4 regions of the Embleya sp. NBC_00888 genome follow, and region 3 is predicted to be linked to each of the others. Evidence: riboswitches for the same ligand, from Rfam matches in the RefSeq annotation. Region 3 holds a riboswitch; each other region holds the start of a gene.
What was found. A riboswitch is a leader RNA that binds a small molecule or an ion and turns the genes downstream of it on or off. The one in region 3 is predicted to bind cyclic di-AMP.
Positions count from the first base shown of each region.

Region 1: linked by a shared signal. The riboswitch ahead of OG948_RS47640 (NlpC/P60 family protein) and the one ahead of OG948_RS07750 (transglycosylase family protein) in region 3 are both predicted to bind cyclic di-AMP.
Region 2: linked by a shared signal. The riboswitch ahead of OG948_RS40475 (NlpC/P60 family protein) and the one ahead of OG948_RS07750 (transglycosylase family protein) in region 3 are both predicted to bind cyclic di-AMP.
Region 4: linked by a shared signal. The riboswitch ahead of OG948_RS22550 (NlpC/P60 family protein) and the one ahead of OG948_RS07750 (transglycosylase family protein) in region 3 are both predicted to bind cyclic di-AMP.

Region 1 covers NZ_CP108785.1:3,022,506-3,026,387, reverse strand. Annotated here, with positions in the region: gene OG948_RS47655 (multidrug efflux SMR transporter) at 112-432, shown strand; gene OG948_RS47650 (TetR family transcriptional regulator) at 429-998, shown strand; gene OG948_RS47645 (TMEM165/GDT1 family protein) at 1,297-1,881, shown strand; cyclic di-AMP (ydaO/yuaA leader) riboswitch at 2,291-2,483, shown strand; gene OG948_RS47640 (NlpC/P60 family protein) at 2,490-3,452, shown strand; gene OG948_RS47635 (NADP-dependent oxidoreductase) at 3,640-3,882, opposite strand, start outside.
Region 2 covers NZ_CP108785.1:1,415,117-1,418,998, reverse strand. Annotated here, with positions in the region: gene OG948_RS40480 (hypothetical protein) at 1-169, opposite strand, end outside; gene OG948_RS40475 (NlpC/P60 family protein) at 646-1,737, opposite strand; cyclic di-AMP (ydaO/yuaA leader) riboswitch at 1,747-1,884, opposite strand; gene OG948_RS40470 (bile acid:sodium symporter) at 2,272-3,213, opposite strand; gene OG948_RS40465 (cation transporter) at 3,488-3,882, opposite strand, start outside.
Region 3 covers NZ_CP108784.1:1,980,186-1,984,067, reverse strand. Annotated here, with positions in the region: gene OG948_RS07760 (phosphoenolpyruvate hydrolase family protein) at 1-379, shown strand, start outside; gene OG948_RS07755 (EthD family reductase) at 521-856, shown strand; cyclic di-AMP (ydaO/yuaA leader) riboswitch at 1,053-1,244, shown strand; gene OG948_RS07750 (transglycosylase family protein) at 1,245-1,988, shown strand; gene OG948_RS07745 (nucleobase:cation symporter-2 family protein) at 2,110-3,576, opposite strand.
Region 4 covers NZ_CP108784.1:5,259,823-5,263,704, reverse strand. Annotated here, with positions in the region: gene OG948_RS22555 (LuxR C-terminal-related transcriptional regulator) at 1-265, shown strand, start outside; gene OG948_RS22550 (NlpC/P60 family protein) at 361-1,446, opposite strand; cyclic di-AMP (ydaO/yuaA leader) riboswitch at 1,456-1,593, opposite strand; gene OG948_RS22545 (hypothetical protein) at 1,938-2,294, shown strand; gene OG948_RS22540 (IS4 family transposase) at 2,603-3,841, opposite strand.

The DNA of each region.
Region 1 (3,882 bases), on a different replicon from region 3:
GGTTCCGACTCCTTCCGGGCCGGCGGCCGAGACGAGGGCTCCGATCACCCGGGCGCGAGCATTCTTGTACATTTGTACTTGTACATCTGTACCACTCGGAGGGAGAGGCCCGTGGCCTGGCTGTTCCTGGGGCTGGCGATCTCGTGTGAGGTGATCGCGACCAGTCTGCTGAAGAGCACCGACGGGTTCACCCGGCTGTGGCCGACGCTGGCTTGTCTGGGCGGATACGCGGGTGCCTTCTACCTGCTGACGCTGTCGTTGCGGCAGTTGCAGGTGGGCACGGCGTACGCGATCTGGTCCGGACTGGGGACGGTGGCCATCGCACTGGTCGGCGCGGCGTTCCTGAACGAGCCGGTGACGTTGCTCAAGGCGTTCGGGATGGCACTGGTGATCGCGGGCGTCGTGGTGTTGAACCTGGGTGGTGCGCATTGACCGCGGCCCGGGATCCGGAGGGTCGGCGACTGCGGATCGTGCGCGGCGCGTGTGAGGTGATCGCGGAGGTGGGCGTGGGCAACACCACGCATCGCCTGGTCGCGGCCCGGGCGGGCGTGCCGTTGGGAGCGACCACGTACTACTTCGCCTCGCTCGACGACCTGGTCGCCGCGGCGCTCGCGCACGCGTCGGCCGAGACGGTGCGGCTGCTGGAGGAGTGGGTCCGGCGGGCGCGGGACGCGGAGGACCTGCCCGGGGTGCTCACCGCGCTCACCGCGGAATACCTCGCGGACCGCTCGCGCGCGCTGGTCGAGTACGAGTTGTACCTGGCCGCCGCCCGCAGCCCGGAGCTGCGCGGGTTCGCCCTGGCCTGGGTCGAGGGCGTCGGCGATTTCCTGTCCGTCCGGGTCGGACCGCGCGCCGCCGCCGCGGCGCTCGCCGTGCTGGACGGGACCATGCTTCAGGTGCTGACGCTGGACACGACGCTGGACGAGACACAGTTGCGCTGGTCGTTGGCCCGGGTCCTGGGTGAGGGCGGGTCGTCGTCGGCGAACGGCTCGTCGTAGGCGTCGCAACGGCCCGGCCCGCCGAGGAGCGGCCGGGCCGGTGCCGGCGCCGGGTGCGGTAAAGTCGTGACCGCGAAGGGGAGTAGCCCCGTGAACCGGTCGTCGACATGCTGGAGTCCTCGGACTCCCGGTGGCCGGGCCCGTGCTCGACACGGGTGGGCGAGACCTTCGGCCAGGCATCGACGCACCCTCGTCTTCTCGTGGGTGCACCCCGTCGTGCCGGGCCGAGTGGTCCTCCGGTTGCCGTGCGGCGCTTCGTGAAGACCCGGGGTCCGGCTCTCGCAGAAAGCCACCCGGAATGCGCCTCGACCTTCTGGCGATCCTGACCGCCTTCGGGCTGATCTTCCTCGCCGAGCTCCCGGACAAGACGATGTTCGCGTCGCTTGCCATGGGCACCCGCATGCGTCCGCTCTACGTGTGGTTCGGCACCTCGGCCGCGTTCGTCGTACACGTGGCCCTCGCCGTCGGCGCGGGCGGCCTGCTCGGGCTGCTCCCCGGCTGGATCGTCAAGCTCGTCTCCGCCGCCCTGTTCGGCTTCGGCGCCTTCATGTTGTTGCGCGGCGGAGCGGGCGAGGAGGACGAGGACACCGCGGGCAAGAGCGTGACCGGCTTCCGGCCGGTCTTCTCGACCGCCTTCGTGGCCGTGTTCATCAGCGAATGGGGCGACCTCACCCAGATCACCACGGCCAACCTGGCCGCCACGAACGGCACCTGGTCCACCGCGATCGGCTCGGCCGCGGCACTGATGTCGGTGTCCGCGTTGGCCCTGCTCGCCGGGCGGTTCATCGCCAAGCGCGTCCCGCTGCAGACGGTGCAGCGGATCGGCGGCCTGTGCATGCTCGGGCTGGCGATCTGGTCGCTGGTGGAGGTGTTCACCGGCTGACCCGCCCCCGGCGATGCCCGGCCCCGCGGATGGCGCCCGCGCCGCCGGTCACCCCGACGACGGCGAGGGGCGGATCGGGGCATCGCCGGCATGTCCGGCATGACCAGTCGATCGGTTGCCCGAAATGTGATGTAGGCCGCATGGATATAACGGACATAAATTATATAGCCGACTTCGGGCCGCAATTCATTTTCCGCGCCCCGCGACGAGTCTCGACTATTTTCCGTTACCGCACGATCACGCCACTCTCCGAGATATCCCCTCGTCATCACCGGTGCACAGGAGCCGAACGCGGGAGAGATGTCGCATTTATTCCGCCTTTACCCGCAAGGCGAAGTCGGCGTTTCGGTTGTGATCAGGCATCCGCATTGCCTACCTTTCTCGCCGATTCACCTTTCGGGTGAACCCTGTCGCCGGTACGCCGAATCCCGTCGCCGGCAGCGGGAGGTCTACATCGAAGAATCCGACGGGAGCGGGGGAACCAGGTGAATCGCCGTGGCCGGGATCGTTCCGGTGACGGCTAGGGGTGAAGTCGCGTAACGCGACCGGGCTGCTCCAGTCCGAATCCGACAGCTCACCTCGTAGGCGACAGGAGAGGACCCCATTTCATGCTGTCCACAAACGCTCGCCATCGCGCCGCTCGACCCACCAACGTCCGCCGCTTCGTCGCGGCGGTGGGCATCGCCGGCATGGGTGTCGTGATCCCGGTCGCCACCGCCGGCGCCGCCCCGGCGCAGGCCCCCTCCACCTCCGAGCAGTCCCCCTCCGCCGTGCTGTCGGCGGTCCCCACCGCCGCGGTCGACGCGGCCCCGGTCCAGGCCGCGCCCGCCACGCCGGAGACCGACACGGCCGCCGACAAGGCCCGCTACGTGGTCCAGGCCGGCGACACGCTGTTCCGGCTCGCCCAGACCAACCAGGTCAACGGCGGCTGGCAGAGCCTGTACGAGCTCAACCGCGACGTGCTGCTGTCCGGCCCGGACCTGATCGAGATCGGCCAGACCCTGCGTCTGGACGGCTCGGCGCCCGAGGCCCCCAAGGCCGCCGCGCCCGCCAAGCCGAGCATCAAGGTCCAGCCCAAGACCTCCGTCACGCCGGGCAAGACCACCCCCAAGCCGGCGAGCAAGCCGTCGGCCGACGTGTCGGTCAAGCCCGCGGCCAAGCCCGCCACCGGCGGCTCGAAGGGCAACCAGGCGCCGACCGGCGGCTCCTCGACCGCGTCGAGCAGCAAGGCCGCCCAGGCCGTGGCCTTCGCCAAGGCGCAGATCGGCAAGCCGTACGTGTACGGCGCCACCGGCCCGAACGCGTACGACTGCTCGGGTCTGGTCCAGGCCGCGTACAAGTCCGCGGGCATCTCGCTGCCCCGCGTGACCAACGACCAGTTCGCCGCCGACACGCACGTGTCGGTCGCCAACCTGCAGCCCGGCGACCTGGTGTTCTTCTACTCGGGCATCAGCCACGTCGGCATCTACATCGGTGACGGCAAGATGGTGCACGCCCCCAACCCGCGCAAGTCGGTCGAGATCGCCTCGATCAACACCATGCCGATCGCCGGCGCCACCCGCCCGGCCTGATCGAACCGGCAACCCGCCGCGGTCGGCGCACATATGCTCCGGCGACGGTGACACAACCGCATAGTGGGACGCGCTTTCGGCGCCGTGCCCTCCGACGACGGTCGGAGCGCGCGGCGCCGCCGTGCGTCCCGGCGGACACGCGGGTGCAGGCGGGCGGACCGGGGGCGGGCGGACCGGAGCGCGGGCGTCAGACCGTCAGGACGATCTTGCCCGTGACCCGGCCGGTCTCCCCGCGCTCGTGTGCCTTGGCCGCGTCCGCCAGCGGGAACACCGAGTCGATCGCGGCGCGCAGTCGCCCCGCCTCGACCAGGTCCGCGACCTGCCGCATGGCCGCGTGGTCGGCCTCGACGAGCATCTCCTCGGCCCGGACCCCGTACCGCTCGACGTCCAGGTCCCCGACGTTGTTCACGATCGCGACGAGCACGCCGCC
Region 2 (3,882 bases), on a different replicon from region 3:
CCGGGGTATCGGACGCCGTTCGGATCGGCTCTCCCGCCGTGGGATTGTCGTCGTCGTCTCCTGCGAGCAGGAGCCACAGTCCGATCCCGAGGCAGGCGGCGGCGATCAGTGAGGCGGCGACGACGATGATCGTCCGGGTGGCGGGTGGTCGTGCATTCGACTCGGCCATGGTGATGTGACGTCGGCGCTCGGCGACCGGTTCCCCGATCGCGGAACATGGTGGCGCGGTGGGGACGGCCTGGCGTCGTCCGTGCCGGGAGGGCCGGTTCGGGGCATGCGCGTGGGGCGAGCAGCGGGACCGACACGGGGCACGGGGGCACGGGGCAGGTACAGGGGTAGGCGCCGGCCCGGCCAACTGCCGGGAGCCGTCCGGGCTTCGCCACGCCGGGGTCGACCATGGCAGGGGTTCCGGACGTCCCTCGGCAGCCTCGCGTGTTCGATCGGCGTGGCCGCGCGCGGACTTCGGCGTCGACCGACGTGGGCTGGACAGCCGCGGGTCGGTACGGACCTCGCGGCTGTCCTGATGCGCGCACGCTCACGGCCGATGCTCGCCGAGCGGGCCTGTCGGAACGTGTCCGGGAGAGGACGCTGTGGAGGGATCGGCGCGCGGCCGATCGGCCTGACCGGGTCGAACGGCCGATGGGCCTAACCGGGTCGAACGGCCGCGTAGAACTCCATCGAGAAGACCGGCGCTATGGTCACGTTCTTGCCCGGCCGCGGGGCGTGCACGATCTGGCCGCCGCCGATGTAGATGCCCACGTGCGAGTTGTCCGAGTAGTAGAACACCAGGTCGCCCGGCTGCAGCGCGTCCTTGGAGATCCGCGGGCCGTCGTTGACCTGGGTCCAAGTGGTGCGGCTCAGCGAGACGTTGGCGGCCTTCCACGAAGCCTGGGTCAGTCCCGAGCAGTCGTAGGAGCTGGGACCCACGGCCCGAGGCGAGTACGGCTTGCCGATCTGGGCCTTCGCGAACGCGACCGCGGCCGCGGCCCGGCCGGAGACGGGGACGTTGGTCGCCGGCGGCGGTGTGTCCGGCTTGTCCCGCGAGCTGCGGTCGGTGTCGCCGCGTGGAGCGGCGTCGTTCTTGTGCTCGTTCGAGTCGAGGACTTCCTTCTTCTGCTTCTCGCTGAGCGTGTTCAGCAGTCGTTGGGCCTCGGCGAGCTTGGTCTGGATCTCGGTCTTGTTCTTGTTCAGCTCGGTGCGCAGCTTCTCCAGTTCCGCGAGCTGCGAGGAGGCCTCGGTGCGGTCCTGCTGGAGAGCTCGGGCCTGCGCCGCGATCTGCTTCAGCTTGGCGGCCTGTTGGCCGTCGAGCTGGGACATCATCTGCGACTTCTGCAGGAAGCCTTCGGGGTCGCCGCTGAGCGCGAGCGAGAGCGACGGCGGCAGGCCGCCGCTGCGGTACTGGTTGGCCGCCAGGACACCGATCTGGTCGCGCAGGGCGTTCAGCGCGGCCTGTTCCTCGGCGATCCGGGTCTGCGTCTGGTTCGCGGTGGCCTGTTGCTTGGTGATCTGCTCGTCGACGCCGTTGGCGGCGTCGGTGGCCTTGATCACGTCGCTGTGCAGTTGGTTGACGCGTTCCTTGGTCTGCTGGAACGACTGCGCGGGATCCGCGCTCGCGGTGCCGGCGAAGGTCATTACGCCGGTCATCGTCGCGGCGGCTGTGACGACGGTCGCCGCGGTACGCGCGACGGTGCGCGGTTTGGGCTTGCTGTGGTGCCCGGAACGACGTTGCGACGCCATTGGTGGCGGGTCTCCTTCCTCGGCCGCCTACCGGGTTGGCTGACGGGTTCGGGCGGAAGAAGGCGCCCTACGGTGCCGGAGCACCGATTCACCCCAGGGACTGCGAGGGTCCCCGGTTCCGGCTTCTCGTCGCGACGACTGCGGTCACCCACAGTCACCGAAACGCGTCCCCGAATTCGGCGGTGGCGATCGTGTCGAACGGGATGGTCGACGTGGAACCGATCGCCTTTCGTTGAACTTTAGTCACAGGAGTGTCACGGTCATCATCAGTGATCTCTGCATTGCCAAGTCTTTACCAAATTGACCGTTTCCTTTTCCCTTTATCAAGGGAAAGTCTCCTAAATTCCCTAAAGTCGATCTTGGGTTGTTTTGATAATGATTGGCAACCCGGGCCCGCCGGCGGCCCAACTCCACGGATGTCACCGAACGTATGCGATACGTGAGCCGCCGGCTGAGATCCCGGCGGGGCGGTTCTCACGTCGCGCCGAGTGCCGCCGCTGGGGACGTTCGGGCGTTCGGAGGTTCGGGGGGCTGTCAGTGGGTTGGCAGGAATTTGGGGATCGTGCGGACGTAGACGACCATGCCGACGACCTCGACCAGGGTCTGGGTGACGACGACGAGCGCGGCGAGGGCGAGGCGGTCGGGCAGGGACAGGGCCAGGGGGAGCACGACGAGGGAGTTGCGGGTCGCGCCGGTGAAGACGACGGCCCGTCCTGCGGGCACGTCCAGGCGGAACAGCCGCGCGATCGCGAGTCCGGCGAACGCCATCACGACCAGGAACAGTACGTAGAAGGGCACCACCCGCAGGACCGGGCCGAGGTCGTCGTCAAGCCTGGGGATCTGGGAGGCGACCACGACGAACAGGGTGGCGGCCATCAGCGGCACCATCGTGGTGTTCGCGGCGTCGGTGAAACGTTGCCCGGCGCGTCGTCGCGCGGCCCATGCCTGGGTGGCCCAGGCGAGGGCCAGGGGGATGACGATCAAGACGACGAACGCCTCGACGAACGGTCCCGCCTCGACGGTGTCGGCGAGTTCGGAGCCCATGAACAGGAGCAGGAACAGTGGGAGCAGGAGCATCTGGGCGAGCAGGAGCAGGGGGGTGGCGGCGAGAAGGCGTCCCTTGTCGGCGCCGGCGAGGCCGCTGAAGACGATCACGTAGTCCACGCACGGGCACAGCAGGACCAGGAGCACGCCGATGCGGACGGCCCGGTCGTCGGGCAGGAACGCGAACATCGCCGCGACCACCAGGGGCACGACGGCGAAGTTCACGGTCAGTGCGGCGGCCAGGAATCGGCCCGCGCGCAGGGCGCGCACCAGTTCGGCGGCGGGGACCTGGAGGAACGTCACGAACAGCAGTGCGGCCAGGACCGGATTGATCGCGTGTTCCAGCCCCGGACCCATCGACGGCGACACCCACCCGGCGAGGCCGCCGGCCGCCATCGCCCCCAGGTAGATCGCGACTTGGTGGTCCTCCATGACCGCGACCGGCTCCCGTGGCTCCTGCTGTGACACCCGAACACTCCCGGACCCGATCCGAACCACCGCGCGAACCGGCCGGTTCGAACACCTCCATCCTGCCGGGTGCCGACCCACCGTTCGCGCTGCCCGGCCGGGGTCGGCCGCGGGTGCGTGGGGTTGGTGGCGGCCCGCGTCCAGGAGCACGATCCGGGCCTCGGGCCGTAGGAGGGTTTTGGGGAGGCGGGGTTGGAGGCGGGCGTCGCGGTGGCCGCCGGGGTGGCGCGATGGGTGTTCAGGTGCAGCAGGCGCAGCCGGGTTGGCAGCCGCAGGCGTCCTTCTGCTGTCGCCGGGTGGGGAGTTCGGCGGGCGGGGGCGCGCAGCAGCCCTTGCCCTGCCAGGCGTCGCGGCCTTCCTTCGCGGCGATGGCGGCGATCGCCAGCGCTGCGACGGGGTCGGCCCAGGACCAGCCGAGGGTGGCGTTGAGGACCAGGCCGACCAGGAGCACGGCGGACAGGTACGTGCACAGCAGGGTCTGCTTCGAGTCGGCGACCGCGCTGGCCGAGCCGAGTTCGCGGCCGGCGCGGCGCTGCGCGGCGGACAGGAACGGCATGACCGCGAGCGAGAGCGCGGCGATGACGATGCCCGGCAGGGAGCGCTCCGCCTCGCCGGTACCGGCCAGGGCGCGGA
Region 3 (3,882 bases):
CGCCGAGCGCGGCCTGCTCACCGCGCCCTACGTCTTCGATCCGGAGCAGGCCCGCGCGATGGCCGCGGCCGGCGCGGACGTCCTGGTCCCGCACCTGGGGCTGACCACCAAGGGCAGCATCGGCGCGAGCACCGCGGTCTCGCTCGACGAGGCGGTGGAGCGGGTGCAGCGGATGCGCGACGCGGCGGCGGAGGTGAACCCGGACGTGCTGGTGTTGTGCCACGGCGGGCCGATCGCCGAGCCCGAGGACGCCGCGTACGTGCTGGCGCACACCACCGGCGTGGTGGGCTTCTTCGGCGCCTCCAGCATGGAACGGCTGCCGACCGAGACGGCCATCACCGAGCAGGCGCGGGCGTTCAAGGCCATCGGAGCCCGGTAGGCACCGCGCCGTACGAATCCGGGCATCTCGTGCCGGACGCAGGGCGGTACCGGCGGGACGCACCGGGCGTGCCACGTCGGAGGCAGGACGCACAGGGCACCACCAGCAGGACACATCCACCACGACCACGAGGAGTCGCGTGTGTACAAGCTGACCGTGCTGTATGGCCACCCCGAGGACCCGGCGGCGTTCGACGCCTATTACTGGGAGAAGCACGTCCCGCTCGCCCGCACGATGCCGGGATTGACCGGCTGGACCATCGGCAAGTGCGATCCGGACCCCTCCGGCGCGCAGCCGCCCTATTACCTGGTGGTCGGGTTGTACGCGCCGACCCGCGCGGGTATCGAGGCAACCCTGGATTCGCCCGAGGGCCGGGCCACGGTGGCCGACGTCGCCAATTTCGCGACCGGCGGCGCGACGTTCCTTTGGGACGTGGAGCGGGTAGTCGTACCAGTGGAGCTGCCCGCGACGGAATAGCCCGACGGTGCCGCACGGGTGACCACGCGGCCGCGCACCGTGGACGCCGGCGCCGTGAGCTGCGAGGATGGCGACATATCGGGCAAATCGGTGTTATTCCTGCCTATGGGGCACCTCACAAAGCACCCGAAATGTTTGCCAACCCGGCGGCCCGGTGCGTAGCTTCGTGGTTGTTCGCACAAGCGGACTCCCCGGGCGGTACGCCGAATCCTGCCGCCGCCCGAGGGAAGCAGTCGATATCGACTGGCGGCAGGAGCGGGGGAACCAAGTGAGTGCCGGCATCGGCAATGTCGATGTCGTGGGGTGAAGCCATGCCTGTTTTCAGGCGAGGCCGGGCCAATCGTCCGAACCCGACAGCTAACTTCGTAGGCGCCCGACGAGGTAATCAATGACCTTCCGTGCCATCACCGCTCCCGTTCGCTCGCTCTCTCGTGGCCGTCGCGCCGGCATCGCCGTCGCCGCCGGTGCGGGTCTCGTCCTTCCCCTCGTGGGCATGGCGGGCAGCGCGAACGCGGCGTCCTCGTCCACGTGGGACGCGGTCGCGCAGTGCGAGAGCACCGGGAATTGGAGCATCAACACGGGCAACGGTTTCTCCGGCGGTCTGCAGTTCACCCCGAGCACCTGGAACGCCTTCGGCGGCGGCGAGTACGCGGCCGGCGCCGCGCAGGCGAGCAAGGCACAGCAGATCGCGGTCGCCGAGCGCGTGCTGGCCGCGCAGGGCCCCGGCGCCTGGCCGGTCTGCTCGCAGAAGGCCGGTCTGGCCAAGGGCGGCAACGCGTCCGCCACGGCCGAGTCCTCGACCACCGGCAAGACCAAGGCCCAGGACGAGCCGAAGGCCGCGGCCAAGGCCGAGTCGGCGACCGAGACCGCACCGCGCAACTCCGGCGCCGACGCGCCGAAGGTCCAGGTGCAGCCGAAGCAGGACGTCGCCGCGCAGGACGCGTCGAAGTCGGCCGCGAGCAAGCAGGCTTCGGGCTCCGGCAGCTACACCGTCAAGGCCGGTGACACGCTCTCCTCCGTCGCCGCCAAGCTCGGCGTCAAGGGTGGCTACCAGGCCCTGTACACCGCCAACTCGGGTGTCATCGGTGACAACCCGAACGTGATCAGCGTGGGCACCAAGCTCGCCGTCTGACGCACGAACGGCAACACGTGGGCCCCGTCGAGGACTTCGGCGGGGCCCACGCCCATGTCCGGTCGGTGGTGACCGAAATGGAACGCCGTGTGGCCGTGTTGCCGTTCGCTTCGTCGATCGATCAGGCCCGGCTGGGGAGTTCGGTGGCTCCTGCGGACCGGGTGGGGGCGGGGATCGCCGGTTCGTCGGCCGCTTCGCGGGACGCGGATCCGGTGTGGTTGAGCAGCAGGTTGAGGACGACCGCGATGATCGAGCCGGCCGAGATGCCGGACTCGGCGATCATCGCGACCTTGTCCGGGAACGCGTGGTAGAAGTCCGGGAACGCGATCGGGAAGACGCCGAAGGCCAGGGCCACCGCCACGATCAGCGCGTTGGGGCCGGCGTCGAGGTCGGCCTTGCCCAGGGTGCGGATGCCGGCCACCGCGACGGTGCCGAACAGCACCACGCCGGCGCCGCCGAGGACCGGCTGCGGGACGAGCGCGACCAGGCCGCCGACGATCGGCATCAGGCCCATCAGGACCAGGAATCCGCCGCACACCGCGACCACGAACCGGCTGCGGATCCGGGTCAGCGCGACCAGGCCGATGTTCTGCGCGAAGGCCGTGCACGCGAAGCCGTTGAACACCCCGCCGAGCGCGGTGGCCAGGCCGTCGGCGCGCAGACCGCCGGCTATCGTGCGATCGTCGGCGGGTTTGTCCACCACCTCGCCCAGCGCGATGATGTCGGCCGTCGACTCGGTCATGCAGACGATCATCACCACGAGCATGGACACGGTCACCGACACGTCGAACTGCGGCGCGCCGAACGCGAACGGCTGTGGGACCTCGAAGACGGCCAGGTCGCCCAGGGCGCCGCCGTCCACCTTGTCGAACGGGATGGCCAGCAGGGTGCCGAAGAGCAGGCCGAGCAGGATCGCGACGCGCTGCAGGAAGCCGGTCAGCACCCGGTGCAGGACCAGGATCGCGACCAGCGTGGCGGCGGCGAGCCCGAGGTTGGTCGTCGAGCCGTAGTCGGCCGCCTTGCTGTCGCCGCCCTGCGACCAGTTCCCGGCGACCGGCAGCAGGGACACCCCGATCAGGGTGATCACCGTGCCGCTGACCACCGGCGGGAAGAAGCGGATCAGTCGACAGAAGACCGGCGCGAGCAGGAAACAGAACACGCCCGAGACGATCGTCGCGCCGAAGATCACCGGCAGTGTCGCGTCCTGCTTGGCCGCGGCCACCGCCAGGATCGGCGAGACCACCGCGAAGGTGACGCCGTTGACGAACGGCAGTCGTGAGCCGATCCGCCAGAAGCCGAGCGTCTGCAGCAGCGTGGCGAGCCCGGCGATCAGCAGGCTCGCCCCCAGCAGCGTGGTCAGCTCCGCGGTGGACAGGCCCAGCGCCCCGCCGATGATCAGCGGTGGCGCGGCGACTCCGGCGTACATCGTGGCCACGTGTTGCAGGGCGCCGGCCAGCATGCGCCCCGGCGGCAGCACCTCGTCCACGGGGTGCACGGGCGACGCCCCGGCCCCCGGTGACGCCCCGTCGGCGGCATCGCCCGGCGATCCCGCCGCGCCCGCGGTCTTCCTGGTGGTTCTCCAGCCCATGATCGGCGCCTCCACATCGGGTGCCGTCGTAGGACGGCCCGGCCCATTGGACGTACTGGATCGCAGGATCGGGCAGTGGGAGTGGATGCGGATCCGGGGCGTTCCCCTGCCGATTATTTCGCTATACGGAATCAATATTCCGTTGATCAGAAGGAGACTGTAGGGACGGGCCGGATCGGCGGTCAATAGGCACAGACGTCGGCGGTTCGGGCCGGTCACATCTTGTGGCTTCCTCCAAACGCGGCGTCGATCTCCGGAAGGCGGCCGGGTCGCATTTTCAACTTATTCGGGCAAAACGTACCAGCG
Region 4 (3,882 bases), 3.3 Mb from region 3:
CTCGCCGCGTCTGGCGGGCTTCGTGCTGGACGCGTTCGCGGCCACCGACGTGCCGCCGATCGACGAGGACCTGGACCGGCTCACCCAGCGCGAGCGCGAGGTGCTGCGGCTGATCGCGCGCGGCTACGCGTACAAGGAGATCGCCCGGCGGCTGGTCATCTCGGTCAAGACGGTGGAGACCCATGTGTCCGCCGTGCTGCGCAAGTTGCAGCTTTCCAACCGGCACGAGCTGACCCGTTGGGCGACCGACCGCCGGCTGGTCTGACCGGACCGGCGGTACCCCGGCACACACGACGGCGCCCGCCCTCGGATTCGTTCCGAGGACGGGCGCCGTCGAGGTGTCGTCGGTGTCCGGTGGGCCTAGCCGGGTCGGATGGCCGCGAGGAACGGCATCGAGTCCAGCGGCGCCTTGGTCACGGTCTTGCCCGGACGCGGGGCGTGCACGATCTGGCCGTTGCCGATGTACATGCCCACGTGCCGGTTGTCCGAGTAGAAGAACACCAGGTCGCCCGGCTGGAGGGCGCTCTTGGCGATCTTGGGACCGTCGTTGATCTGGGTCCAGGTGGTGCGGGTGAGCGTCACGCCCGCGGCCTTCCAGGACGCCTGGGTCAGGCCGGAGCAGTCGTACGAGCCGGGGCCCTCGGCGCCGGAGACGTACGGCTTGCCGATCTGCGCCAACGCGAAGTTGATCGCGGCCTGGGCCCGGCCGGAGGCCGGGATGTTGGTCGCCGGCGCGGTGTCCTTCTCCTTGTCCCGCGAGCTGCGGTCGGGCGTACGCGAGGTGTCGCCCGCGTGCTCGTCCGAGTCGAGGACTTCCTTCTTCTGCTGCTCGGTGAGCGTGTTCAGCAGCCGCTGGGCCTCGGAGAGCTTGGCCTGGATGTCGGCCTTGTTCTTGTTCAGCTCGGTCCGCAGCTTCTCCAGTTCCGCGAGCTGCGAGGAGGCCTCGGTGCGGTCCTGCTGGAGAACTCGGGCCTGCGCCGCGATCTGCTTCAGCTTGGCGGCCTGCTGGCCGTCGAGCTGGGACATCATCTGCGACTTCTGCAGGTAACCCTCGGGGTCGCCGCTGAGCGCGAGCGAGAGCGACGGCGGCAGGCCGCCGCTGCGGTACTGGTTGGCCGCCAGGACACCGATCTGGTCGCGCAGGGCGTTCAGCGCGGTCTGTTCCTCGGTGATCCGAGCCTGCGTCTGGTTCGCGGTGCCCTGCTGCTTGGTGATCTGCTCCTCGACGCCGTTGGCGGCGTCGGTGGCCTTGATCACGTCGCTGTGCAGTTGGTTGACGCGTTCCTTGGTCTGCTGGAACGACTGCGCGGGATCCGCGCTCGCGGTGCCGGCGAAGGTCATCACGCCGGTCATCGTCGCGGCGGCCGTGACGACGGTCGCTGCGGTACGGACGGCGGTGCGCGGCTTGGGCTTGCGGTGCTGCCCGGGTCGACGTTGGGACGCCACTGGTGGCGGGTCTCCTTCCTCGGCCGCCTACCGGGTTAGCTGACGGGTTCGGGCGGAAGAAGGCGCCCTACGGTGCCGGAGCACCGATTCACCCCAGGGACTGCGAGGGTCCCCGGTTCCGGCTTCTCGCCGCGACGACTGCGGTCACCCACAGTCACCGAAACGCGTCCCCGAATTCGGCGGAGGCGATCGTGTCGACCGGGTGGCCGACGTCGAGCCGATCGCCTGTCGCAGAACACTAGTCACAGGCGTGTCACGACCATCACCATTGGCCTCTGCATTGCCAAAACTTTACCAAGGTCGCCGTTTCCTTCTCCCCGTATCACGGGAAAAGCGCCCGGATTCCCGAAAGTCGATCTTGAGCCGTTTGGCGCACATTACTCGCGTATGACCAACCGGAAGGTCCCTTATCGGCCGCCGGCTAAGCTGCGACCCGCAACGACGACGGCGTCCCGGGCGCCGCGCGAGGAGCCGACGAGGAGTTGTACGACGTGGACGTTCTGCGGCAGATCCTGCTGGTCCTGCACATCGTGGGCATCGCGTCCCTGCTCGGCGGCTTTCTCACCCAGATGTCCGGGCTGCGCACCGGCGACGTGCGGATCGTGCCCGCGATGACGCACGGTGCGCTGACCATGCTCGTCACCGGTCTGGCGCTGGTCGGGGTGGTCCAGGCGGGTCTGGACCAGGACGTGGACAACGCCAAGATCGGCACCAAGCTGGTGATCCTGCTGGCGATCCTGCTGCTGGTCTGGGGCAATCGCGCCGCGGACCGGGTCTCCCCGAAGGTCCTCGGCGCGATCGGCCTGCTGACCGTGGCGAACATCGCCATCGCCGTCATGTGGACCTGAGCCGGCGCGACGAACCCGCCGGCTCACCTCCCGGGCGTGTCCTCGATCCCTCGCCGAGCGCGCCAGGCCCTGTCCGGCGGATCCCGATGGGTCCGCCGGACAGGGTCTAGCGGCAATACCGGTGTTTTTAGGTCTTTCTGCGGCAGGTTGGGGTGGTGCGGGTCGGTCCGACGAGCGTGACGTCGGGTGGGTTCGGTGGGGGTGTGCTGCGGTGCTCGGTTCGCTTGAGCGCCCAGTTGGACATCTTGCGTTTGATGACGCGGGGGTTGGAGCGCAACCGCCTCGGCGGCAGGGGCCGTTCGTGGATCTCACACAGGGTGGCGAGGAGTGCGACGGCGAGTCGGGAGGGGGGAAAACGCCGCCTGGCCGGTGACGTGGCGGCGGACGACGCGCAGGGTTCGGATGAAGGACAGCCTGTCCGGGTCGCAGTCCACATCCCGAGCGGCGTGGTGCATCAGGTCGCGCAGGGCGTGATGGACCAGGAGAACACCGAGGATCTCCTGTTCGACACCCGCCGGGTGACGGGAACGCAACACGTGGCCGGGACCGCCCTGGTGGGTCTTGATCTCGTCGAGGGCGGTCTCGATCTCCCACCGCTCGTGATACAGCGCCGCCAACTCGGCGGCCGGAGCCGCCGAGGGATCGTGGACGGTGGTGATCAGCCGATACACGATCTCCTCCCCACCGCCCGGGCCCAGGGTGTACTCGACCACACGGACCCGGATCGGATCGACGCGCCGGCGGTCGTGACCGGCGAAGATCTCGGACAGGTAGGACCCGTCGGGCAGGGAGGTCAGGACCGGGAGCACGGCGTTGCCCTTGATCCGCCACAACAGGTCCGCGCCGGTCCCGGAGGCCGCCCGCCACAGTTCGAAGTCGTGGAAACCCCGGTCGGCCAACAGGAGCATCCCGGGCTCCAACGACGCGAACAACCGCCGGGCCGCGGTCGTTTCGCGCACGGCGAGCGGCGCGATGTCGGCCGCGAACACCACGTGGGTGCCGCACTCGACCAACACGGCCACCCTCGCCTGCGGATACGCGCTCCGACCCTGGCCCCGACTCGTACCCGGCCGACCGAAGAAACCCGCGTTCGCCTCGCTGTCGGGCAGGTCGAAGGTCGTGCCGTCCACCGCGACCAGACGGCGCCCGCGATACCACGCCCCGACCGTCCCCGGCACCGCCACCGGACGACACACCCGAGCGAACAACACCCTCAACGGCTCCGGCCCCAACCGCAGCCGCGCCCGCCCGATCGCCCCGGTCGTCGGAACCCGCCACGTCCCCACCCACCGACGCTCCCGCTCCAGACCCTGCGTGAGCAGACGCGCGACCTCCTCGTAGCCCTGACCCGAGAACAGACACATCGCCAGGACGAAGTAGACGACCACCCTCGCCGGCAACAACCGACGACGCTGCTCGACCCGCCCACACCCCGCGACCACCTCGTCGACCAACTCCGGCGGAAACGCACGCGTCAACACCCCCAACGCGATCCGATCCGAGAACCGCTCACCCGTCGACGACTTCACCTGCCCAGGCCTTGGCACAACCCATCCAACGAGCGAACCCCATCAAAGTCACTGGTATT